One region of the Streptomyces sp. 5K101 genome, then DNA from elsewhere that is predicted to be linked to it. Evidence: predicted binding sites of a transcription regulator. Region 1 holds the regulator's gene; the other holds the start of a gene.
What was found. Region 1 encodes HrcA, which represses chaperone genes, less so after heat shock. Its sites were predicted from a motif close to TTNGCACTCNGNNNNNCNGAGTGCNAA; they were not measured.

Region 2: the regulator HrcA is predicted to act here: its motif matches at 3,276-3,302, upstream of groL (chaperonin GroEL).

The regions. Positions count from the first base shown of each region.
Region 1 is NZ_JBKFFO010000009.1:129,222-134,602, forward strand. It holds gene hemW (radical SAM family heme chaperone HemW) at 1-677, shown strand, start outside; gene ACLB9X_RS18945 (DUF3097 domain-containing protein) at 717-1,523, opposite strand; gene ACLB9X_RS18950 (MBL fold metallo-hydrolase) at 1,550-2,272, opposite strand; gene hrcA (heat-inducible transcriptional repressor HrcA) at 2,436-3,452, shown strand; gene dnaJ (molecular chaperone DnaJ) at 3,453-4,589, shown strand; gene ACLB9X_RS18965 (nitronate monooxygenase) at 4,948-5,381, shown strand, end outside.
Region 2 is NZ_JBKFFO010000010.1:192,655-198,035, forward strand. It holds gene ACLB9X_RS20865 (hypothetical protein) at 1-194, shown strand, start outside; gene ACLB9X_RS20870 (THUMP-like domain-containing protein) at 355-1,533, opposite strand; gene ACLB9X_RS20875 (polysaccharide deacetylase family protein) at 1,624-2,568, shown strand; gene groES (co-chaperone GroES) at 2,886-3,194, shown strand; gene groL (chaperonin GroEL) at 3,312-4,940, shown strand; gene ACLB9X_RS20890 (ester cyclase) at 5,100-5,381, opposite strand, start outside.

The DNA of each region.
Region 1 (5,381 bases):
CGGCGGGCTTCGACCACGTCAACCTCGACCTGATCTACGGAACGCCGGGCGAGAGCGACGACGACTGGCGGGCGTCCCTGGAGGCGGCGGTCGGCGCGGGACCGGACCATGTGTCGGCGTACGCGCTGATCGTAGAGGAGGGCACGCAGCTGGCGCGGCGCATCCGGCGCGGCGAGGTCCCCATGACCGACGACGACGTCCACGCCGACCGCTATCTGATCGCGGACGACGTGCTGTCGCGCGCCGGCTACGAGTGGTACGAGGTCTCCAACTGGGCCACCTCCGAGGCCGGCCGCTGCCTGCACAACGAGCTGTACTGGCGCGGCGCGGACTGGTGGGGCGCGGGCCCGGGAGCGCACAGCCACGTCGGCGGGGTGCGCTGGTGGAACGTCAAGCACCCCGGCGCGTACGCGGCGGCGCTCGGCGAGGGACGGTCGCCGGGGGCGGGCCGCGAGGTCCTGACGTCCGAGGACCGCCGGGTGGAGCGCATCCTGCTGGAGCTCCGGCTGCGGGACGGGGTGCCGCTGTCGCTGCTCCGGGAGCAGGGGCTGGCCGCTTCCCGTCGTTCCCTCGCGGAGGGGCTTCTTCAGGCCGGGGCGTACGAGGAGGGGCGCGCGGTCCTGACCCTGCGGGGGCGGCTGCTGGCGGACGCGGTGGTGCGCGGCCTGGTCGATTGATCACTCCGCCGACTTCAGGACCCTCCCGGGCAGTCCCCGTTAGCCCGGCTCCGTGACGAAGTCGATCAGTTCCTCCACCCGCCCCAGCAGCGCCGGCTCCAGGTCCTTGTAGGACCGCACGTGCGACAGGATGTGCTGCCAGGCCGCACCCGTGTGGGACGGCCAGCCCAGCGCCCGGCACACGCCCGTCTTCCAGTCCTGGCCGTGCGGGATCCTCGGCCACCCCGCGATGCCCAGCGACGACGGCTTCACCGCCTCCCACACGTCGATGTACGGATGGCCGACGACCAGCACGTGCGGGTCCGTCACCGACGCCGCGATGCGGGACTCCTTGGAGCCGGCGACCAGGTGGTCGACCAGCACGCCCAGGCGCGCGTCCGGGCCCGGGGCGAACTCGGCGACGATCGACGGGAGATCGTCGATGCCCTCCAGGTACTCCACGACCACGCCCTCGATGCGCAGGTCGTCTCCCCACACCCGTTCCACGAGTTCGGCGTCGTGGCGGCCCTCCACGTAGATGCGGCCCGCGCGGGCGACCCGGGCGCGGGCGCCGGGGACCGCGACCGAGCCCGAGGCCGTACGCGTGGGGCGGGCCGGGGCCGGCGCGGACGGGCTGACCAGCGTGACCACCTTGCCCTCCAGCAGGAAGCCCCGCGGCTCCAGCGGGAAGACCCGGTGCTTGCCGAAGCGGTCCTCCAGCGTCACGGTCCCCGCCTCGCAGCGGATCACCGCACCGCAGAAGCCGGTCGCGACCTCCTCCACCACGAGGTCGGGTTCCGCGGGGACCTCCGGGACCGGTGCCGACCGCTTCCACGGAGGTGTCAGATCAGGGCTGTAGCTGCGCATGTCGGATGACGATACGACCGGCCGCCCTACGACACGCCGAAGCGCGCCGCCAGCTCGTCACGCTGCGTCCGCACGAACGCCGCGTCCACCGCCGCCCCGTGCCCCGGCACGTACAGCGCGTCCTCGCCGCCGAGCGCGAGCAGGCGGTCGAGCGCCGCGGGCCAGCGCGAAGTGATCGCGTCCGGGCCCGCCTGCGGCTCGCCCGACTCCTCCACCAGGTCGCCGCAGAAGACGACCTCCGGCTCGCCGGGCACGAACAGCGCCAGGTCGTGGCCCGAGTGGCCGGGGCCGACGTTGGCCAGCAGCACCCGGCGGCCGCCCAGGTCGAGCGTGCACTCCCCGCTCACCAGGTGGTGCGGCACCACCAGCAGATCGGCGGCCTCCGCCGCCGCGGCCGCCGGGACCCCGTGGCGCACGGCGTCGGCGCGGATCGCGTCGCGTTCGCGGCCTAGCAGCGTGTCCACACCGACGGCCCCGTAGATCTCCACACCGGCGAACGCGGCCGTGCCCAGCACGTGGTCGAAGTGCGGGTGACTCAGTGCGATGTACGTCACGCGGCGCCCGCCCGCCAGTGCCTGCGCCTGTGCGCGGAGCCCGGCGCCCTCGCGGATCGTCGAACCCGTGTCGTACAGCAGGACGTGTTCCTCGCCCAGCACCAGGCCGACCGTCGCGTCCCAGGTCGGCATCCTTCGCCGGCCGACTCCGGCGGCCAGCCGTTCCCACCCGAAGTCTTCCCAAGCGGCGTCCATACGGCGACGCTATCCGCATCGACCAGCACAGGTCTCGCGGTAGCGTGGTCGGCCGCCCTTGCTAGGGGCGTACCCCGCCGCCGTACACTGGCCGGGGAAAGCTGGCACTCGGGCGTATCGAGTGCCAGGACACACCGAGGACCGGCAGCTGGAGGTGCGCGCGATGCTCAGCGAACGCAGACTCGAAGTCCTGCGCGCCATCGTCCAGGACTACGTCGGCACCGAGGAGCCCGTCGGTTCCAAGGCGCTGACGGAGCGCCACAAGCTCGGTGTCTCCCCGGCCACCGTCCGCAACGACATGGCCGTGCTGGAGGACGAGGGCTACATCGCCCAGCCCCACACCAGCGCCGGCCGCATCCCCACGGACAAGGGCTACCGGCTGTTCGTCGACAGGCTGGCGGGTGTCAAGCCGCTGTCGTCCCCCGAGCGCCGGGCCATCCAGAACTTCCTGGACGGAGCCGTCGACCTCGACGACGTCGTGGGCCGCACGGTCCGTCTGCTCGCCCAGCTGACCCGGCAGGTCGCCGTCGTCCAGTACCCCTCGCTGACCCGCTCGACCGTCCGGCACGTGGAGCTGCTGTCGCTCGCTCCCGCCCGGCTGATGCTCGTGCTGATCACGGACACCGGCCGCGTCGAGCAGCGGATGGTCGACTGCCCCGCGCCGTTCGGCGAGACCTCGCTGGCCGACCTGCGGGCCCGGCTCAACAGCCGCGTCGTCGGCCGCCGTTTCGCGGACGTGCCGCAGCTGGTGCAGGACCTGCCGGAGTCGTTCGAGACGGAGGACCGCGGCACGGTCTCCACCGTGCTCGCGATCCTGCTGGAGACCCTGGTCGAGGAGACCGAGGAGCGGCTGGTGATCGGCGGCACCGCCAATCTCACCCGCTTCGGACACGACTTCCCCCTGACGATCAGGCCGGTGCTGGAGGCGCTGGAGGAGCACGTCGTGCTGCTCAAGCTGCTCGGCGAGGCCAAGGAATCGGGCGTGACCGTGCGGATCGGGCATGAGAATGCCCACGAGGGACTCAACTCCACGTCCGTCGTCTCGGTCGGCTACGGTTCGGGCGGCGAGGCAGTCGCCAAACTCGGCGTGGTCGGACCGACCCGCATGGACTACCCCGGAACGATGGGAGCGGTACGCGCAGTGGCACGTTACGTCGGACAGATCCTGGCGGAGTCGTAAGTGGCCACGGACTACTACGCCGTACTCGGCGTACGCCGCGACGCATCGCAGGACGAGATCAAGAAGGCGTTCCGCCGGCTCGCGCGTGAACTCCACCCGGACGTGAATCCGGACCCGAAGACGCAGGAGCGCTTCAAGGAGATCAACGCGGCGTACGAGGTGCTCTCGGACCCGCAGAAGAAGCAGGTCTACGACCTCGGCGGCGACCCTCTGTCCCAGGCCGGCGGCGGTGGCGCGAGCGGCTTCGGCGCGGGCGGCTTCGGGAACTTCTCCGACATCATGGACGCCTTCTTCGGCACGGCGTCGCAGCGCGGACCCCGTTCGCGTACGCGGCGCGGCCAGGACGCCATGATCCGCCTGGACGTCGAGCTCAACGAGGCGGCCTTCGGCACGACGAAGGACATCCAGGTCGACACGGCCGTGGTGTGCACGACGTGCTCCGGCGAGGGCGCGGCGCCCGGCACCTCCGCGCAGACCTGTGACATGTGCCGCGGCCGCGGTGAGGTCTCGCAGGTGACGCGGTCCTTCCTCGGCCAGGTCATGACGTCGCGTCCGTGCCCGCAGTGCCAGGGCTTCGGCACCGTCGTGCCGACCCCGTGCCCGGAGTGCGCGGGCGACGGTCGGATCCGGTCGCGCCGCACCCTCACGGTGAAGATCCCCGCGGGTGTCGACAACGGCACGCGCATCCAGCTCGCGGGCGAGGGCGAGGTCGGCCCGGGCGGCGGCCCGGCCGGTGACCTGTACGTCGAGATCCACGAGATCGCGCACCCGGTCTTCCAGCGGCGCGGCGACGACCTGCACTGCACCGTGACGATCCCCATGACGGCGGCGGCGCTGGGCACGAAGTGCCCGCTGGAGACGCTCGACGGCATGGAGGAGGTCGACATCCGGCCCGGCACGCAGTCCGGCCAGTCGATCCCGCTGCACGGGCGCGGCATCACGCACCTGCGGGGCGGCGGCCGGGGTGACCTGATCGTCCACGTCGAGGTGACGACGCCGACGAAGCTGGACCCGGAGCAGGAACGACTGCTGCGGGACCTGGCGAAGCTGCGGGGCGAGGAGCGGCCGACGGGCCAGTTCCAACCGGGGCAGCAGGGGCTGTTCTCGCGCCTGAAGGACGCCTTCAACGGCCGCTGATCCGGGGCCTTCGGCCCCGGGGCCCTGTCCGGGGCTGCGCCCCGGGCCGGTGCGCGCTGCGCGGCTGGCCGGGCTCGGTGCTCCGCCCTCGCCGGACCGCGCTGCGCGCTGACGGGTTCGGGGCTCTGCCCCGAGTGGCGCTGCGCGCTCGTGGGCGCGGGCTTTGGGGTCGCCTCGTCGCGCGGGCCCGTGCTTGGGCCCTGCCCTGGCCCCGTACCGCGGCGCGGGGGCCGGGGCTTGCCCCGGTTTCGGGAAGGGGCGGGGAGGGGACAGCCCGCCGCAGGCGCCTCCCCGTGGCGCCCGGTGGGGCGGAATACCCGATTCGGGTCGGGGGACCGGGGCATGGGACGATGCCTGCATGTCGTCCGCGCTGACCGATCTCTGTCGTCATCCGATCGTGCAGGCCCCCATGGCCGGCGGTGCGTCCTGTCCGGAGCTCGCCGCCGCTGTGTCCGACGCCGGCGGGCTCGGCTTTCTCGCGGCCGGGTACAAGACGGCGGACGGCATGCACCAGGAGATCACACAGCTCCGCACCCGCACCGCGAGGCCCTTCGGCGTCAACCTGTTCATGCCGCAGCCCGGCGCCGCCGATCCGGCCGCCGTCGATGTCTACCGGCAGCAGCTCGCCGGTGAGGCCTCCTGGTACAACACCCCGCTCGGCAACCCCGGCGCCGGGCGGGACGACGACTACGAGGCCAAGCTCGCGATACTGATCGACGACCCCGTCCCGGTCGTCTCCTTCACCTTCGGCTGCCCCTCCCGCGCCACGCTCACCGCGCTTTCCGCCGCCGG
Region 2 (5,381 bases), on a different contig from region 1:
GCCTGTGGACCTGCTTCACGGGTCCGGCCGGCGCCGAACAGGGCCAGGACACAGTGCCGGGGGTGGTGCTGCTGATGGGCCTCGGGATGATCCTGTGGTTGACGGGCCTGATCGGAGCGTCGAAGGCGGTGGCCCACTACCGCTGGGCGCTGCGGCTGCTCCCGCGCGGCGTGGCGCCGGACGCCGCCGTCTGAGCGGGCGCCCCCGTCGGGGGCTCCCCCCGAACCCCGCGCAGTGGGGGCTGCGTTTCAGCCCGTCCGGCGTTTGAGGACACCGCGCGGAGCGCGGTACGGGGTCCGGGGAGAAGCCCCGGTTCGGAAGCGCCGCGCCGCGCCTGGCGAGGGCGCGGGCTCGTTACGCCGGGTGGCCCACCAGCATCGCCGGTGCCCCGGCGACCCGCGTCAGGAAGACCGTCGCCGAGGCCGGGCCCTGGGGCTTCATCTTCCGGCGCAGTTCCTCCGGTTCGACCGCCGAACCGCGCTTCTTCACCGTCAGGACGCCGACCTCCCGCTCCCGGAGCAGCGCCTTCAGCTTCTTCAGGGTGAACGGCAGCGCGTCGGTGATCTCGTACGCCGTGGCGTACGGCGTCGGGTGCAGCTCGTCCGACGTGATGTAGGCGATCGTCTCGTCGATCAGGCCGCCGGAGACGTCCTCGGCGACCTCGGCGACGAGATGGGCGCGGATCGCCGCGCCGTCGGGCTCGTAGAGGTAGCGGCCGACCGCGCGGACGGCAGGGTCCGGCAGGCCGCGCCCGGTCAGGGTGTGCGGACCGGGGAGCAGGGTCGCGCGGACCGCGGCCGGGGCCGTACCGAACCAGAGCACCGCCTCCTTCACGTCTCCGCCGTCCGAGATCCACTCGGCCTCGGCGTCCTCGGGGACCGCCTCGTGCGGGATGCCCGGCGCGATCTTGAGCGCGGCGTGGGGGCGCGTGCGGGCCGCGGCGATCGCCCAGGACAGAGGCGGCGAGTACGCCTCGGGGTCGAAAATCCTGCCCCTGCCGCCGCGTCGCGCCGGGTCCACGAACACGGCGTCGTACGCGGACGTGTCGATGTCCGTCACGTCCGCGCAGCGGACCTCGACGAGATCGGCGACCCCGAGCGCCTCGGCGTTGGCCCGCGCGGCCTCGGCCGTCAGCGGGTCGCGGTCCACGGCCAGGACGGAGATGCCCGCCCGCGCGAGCGCGAGCGCGTCGCCGCCGATCCCGCTGCACAGGTCGGCGACGCTGCGCACGCCGAGGGCGGCGAAGCGCTCGGCCCGGTGGGCGGCGACCGACCGGCGGGTGGACTGCTCGACGCCGTTCGGGGTGAAGAACATCCGTCCGGCGTCCTCGGCACCGAACTTCGCCGCCGCGCGCTGCCGCAGCCGCGCCTGCCCGAGCGCCGCCGAGACGAGCCCGGCCGGATGCTCGCGCCGCAGCCGGGTGGCCACCGCCAGTTCGTCGGCGGGGTCGTAGGAGGCGAGCGACGCCAGCAGCGCGGCCCCCTCCTCGGTGCGCAGGGCCTGGAAGGCGGCGAGCGGATCGGAGGCGTTCACCGGGCCATTGTGGGCCAGCCGGGGGATGGTCCGCGCACGCAGGCGGTGTCGGCCGGGCGGGCGGGCACCGCGCTGACAGGATGCGACGCCATGCAGCTGGTAAGACAAAAGGGAAAAGTAAGAACGTACCGGGTCGCGTTGGGGCTGGCCGCGCTCGTCGTCGCCGCCACCGGCTCCGGCTGTGCGGGCGGGGACGGACGGGACGCCCGCCCCTCGCCTTCCGCGGGGGAGCAGGCCAAGGGTGGCCCGAAGGCGCCGGAGCGGGCGGTGGGACCGGCCGGCGCCCTGTCCGCGTACGCCAAAAAGGTGAAACAGGCCCAGGCCGCCCGGGCCGCGGCGGCGAAGAAGTGGGGCCTGGAGGAGACCCCGCTCCCCGCGCCCCCGCCGCCGGACGACAAGCCGGAGATCACCACCCGCGAGGGCTTCGAGGTCAAGGGCGGCGACGAGCTGCCGCCGGTCTTCACCACCGTCCCCACCAAGGAGAAGATCGTCTTCCTGACGATCGACGACGGCGCGGAGAAGGACCCCGAGCTGCTGCGGATGATGTCCGACCTGAAGATCCCGTACAGCGCCTTCCTCAGCGACTACGTGATCGACGACGACTACGACTACTTCGAGAAGATGCGGGACCGCGGCGTCGCGCTGCACAACCACACCCTCAACCACCCTTACCTGCCGGGCCTTTCGTACTCCGGCCAGAAGCGGGAGATCTGCGGCCAACAGGACAGGCTGGCGAAACGGTACGGCACGCGCCCGCGGCTGTTCCGCCCGCCGTACGGGAGCTACAACAGGGACACGCTGCGCGCCGCGAAGTCCTGTGGGATCGAGGCCGTGCCGCTGTGGGCGTCCGAGGCGTTCCCCGACCGCATGGAGTGGCGCGAGTGGGACCGGGATCTGCACCCCGGCGACATCATCCTCACCCACTTCCGGGGCCGCGGGGAATGGAAGGGCTCGATGGCGGACATGATCCGGCGGGTCATGCGGACCGTGACCGAAAAGGGCTACGCCGTGGCGAAGCTGGAGGACTACGTGTGAGCCGCGCGCACCGGCCCCTCGCCGGTGCGCCACCCGCCCGCCGAGGACCTTCCGGAACGCCCGAGACGTACGGCAGTGCCGACGACATCGCCCGCCGCGGGCGGCACAACCGCGACGGGTTCAGGCCGCCACGCGGCGCTGCATTGGCACTCCGCTTGACCGAGTGCTAATCGCAGTCATAGTCTCGCTCCTGGCACTCCCCACCGGAGAGTGCCAACACAGCGACGGGCAGGTCCGGCACCCGCGACGACGGATCCACCTGGTCGCCACCTCAGATCAGTTAACCCCGTGAGATCTCCGAAGGGGGAGGTCGGATCGTGACGACCACCAGCTCCAAGGTTGCCATCAAGCCGCTCGAGGACCGCATTGTGGTCCAGCCGCTCGACGCCGAGCAGACCACGGCTTCTGGCCTGGTTATCCCGGACACCGCCAAGGAGAAGCCCCAGGAGGGCGTCGTCCTGGCCGTGGGCCCGGGCCGCTTCGAGAACGGCGAGCGCCTTCCGCTCGACGTGAACGTCGGCGACGTGGTGCTGTACAGCAAGTACGGCGGCACCGAAGTGAAGTACAGCGGCGAGGAGTACCTCGTCCTCTCGGCCCGCGACGTGCTCGCGATCGTCGAGAAGTAATCCCTGCTTCACCCGGCAGATTTGCTTTGAGCTGCGCCCCTGGCCACCCCGCTGACGCCGGGCGGCGAGGGGCGCGGTTCTTTTGAACACGATTTCCGAGAGGGCTGAATCGCTCCCATGGCGAAGATCCTGAAGTTCGACGAGGACGCCCGTCGCGCCCTCGAGCGCGGCGTCAACAAGCTTGCCGACACGGTCAAGGTGACGATCGGCCCCCGCGGCCGCAACGTCGTCATCGACAAGAAGTTCGGCGCGCCGACCATCACCAACGACGGTGTCACCATCGCCCGCGAGGTCGAGGTCGAGGACCCGTACGAGAACCTGGGCGCCCAGCTCGTGAAGGAGGTGGCGACCAAGACCAACGACATCGCGGGTGACGGTACGACCACCGCCACCGTGCTGGCCCAGGCCCTGGTCCGCGAGGGTCTGCGCAACGTCGCCGCCGGCGCCTCCCCGGCCGCCCTGAAGAAGGGCATCGACGCCGCGGTCCAGGCCGTGTCCGAGGAGCTCCTCGCGACCGCCCGCCCGATCGAGGACAAGACCGACATCGCCGCCGTGGCCGCGCTCTCCGCGCAGGACCAGCAGGTCGGCGAGCTCATCGCCGAGGCGATGGACAAGGTCGGCAAGGACGGTGTCATCACCGTCGAGGAGTCCAACACCTTCGGCCTGGAGCTCGACTTCACCGAGGGCATGGCCTTCGACAAGGGCTACCTGTCCCCGTACATGGTGACCGACCAGGAGCGCATGGAGGCCGTCCTCGACGACCCGTACATCCTGATCCACCAGGGCAAGATCTCCTCCATCCAGGACCTGCTCCCGCTGCTGGAGAAGGTCATCCAGGCGGGTGGCTCCAAGCCGCTGCTGATCATCGCCGAGGACGTCGAGGGCGAGGCCCTGTCGACCCTGGTCGTGAACAAGATCCGCGGCACCTTCAACGCGGTGGCCGTCAAGGCCCCCGGCTTCGGCGACCGCCGCAAGGCGATGCTCGGCGACATGGCCACCCTCACCGGTGCCACCGTCATCGCCGAGGAGGTCGGCCTCAAGCTCGACCAGGCCGGTCTGGACGTGCTGGGCACCGCCCGCCGCGTCACCGTCACCAAGGACGACACCACCATCGTCGACGGTGGCGGCAACTCCGAGGACGTGCAGGGCCGCGTCAACCAGATCAAGGCCGAGATCGAGACCACGGACTCCGACTGGGACCGCGAGAAGCTCCAGGAGCGCCTCGCGAAGCTGGCCGGCGGCGTGTGCGTGATCAAGGTCGGCGCCGCCACCGAGGTGGAGCTGAAGGAGAAGAAGCACCGTCTGGAGGACGCCATCTCCGCGACCCGCGCCGCGGTCGAGGAGGGCATCGTCTCCGGTGGTGGCTCCGCGCTCGTCCACGCCGTGAAGGTGCTCGAGGGCAACCTGGGCAAGGAGGGCGACGAGGCCACCGGTGTCGCCGTCGTCCGCCGCGCCGCCGTCGAGCCGCTGCGCTGGATCGCCGAGAACGCCGGCCTCGAGGGCTACGTCATCACCTCGAAGGTCGCGGAGCTCGAGGCGGGCCAGGGCTTCAACGCCGCCACCGGCGAGTACGGCGACCTGGTCAAGGCCGGCGTCATCGACCCGGTCAAGGTCACGCGCTCCGCCCTGGAGAACGCCGCCTCCATCGCCTCGCTGCTGCTCACGACCGAGACCCTGGTCGTCGAGAAGCCGGCCGAGGAGGAGGCCGAGGCGGGCCACGGCCACGGTCACGGCCACAGCCACTGACGTACGGGCCGCACAGCCCTGCGGAACCCACGGCTCCACGGGGCCACGGCCCTGCGGGCTCCGCGGCGCCCGAGACGCCGAGAAGGCCCCCGTCCCCCGCTCTTCGCGGGGGACGGGGGCCTTCCCCCTTTCCGTCCCTCTCGGTCCTCTCCGGACCGGTCAGAGTGCGCCGAGCTGCCGCATCAGGCGCATGATGTCGAAGTGCCACCAGCCTTCCTTGATCTTCCCCTCCTGGAAGCGGAAGACCGTCGTACCGGTCATCGTGCATTGCTCGCCGGTGGCGGGGATGCCCTGGAATTCGGCCTTGTGCCTGCCGTTCCAGGTCCAGAGCATCACCACGTCGTCGCCTTCCGTCACCTGCCGGTCGAGCTCGAAGGTGAAGTCGAAGGCGTTGCGCCACATCGTGAGGTCGCGGCGGATGACGTCGCGGCCGGTCTCGGT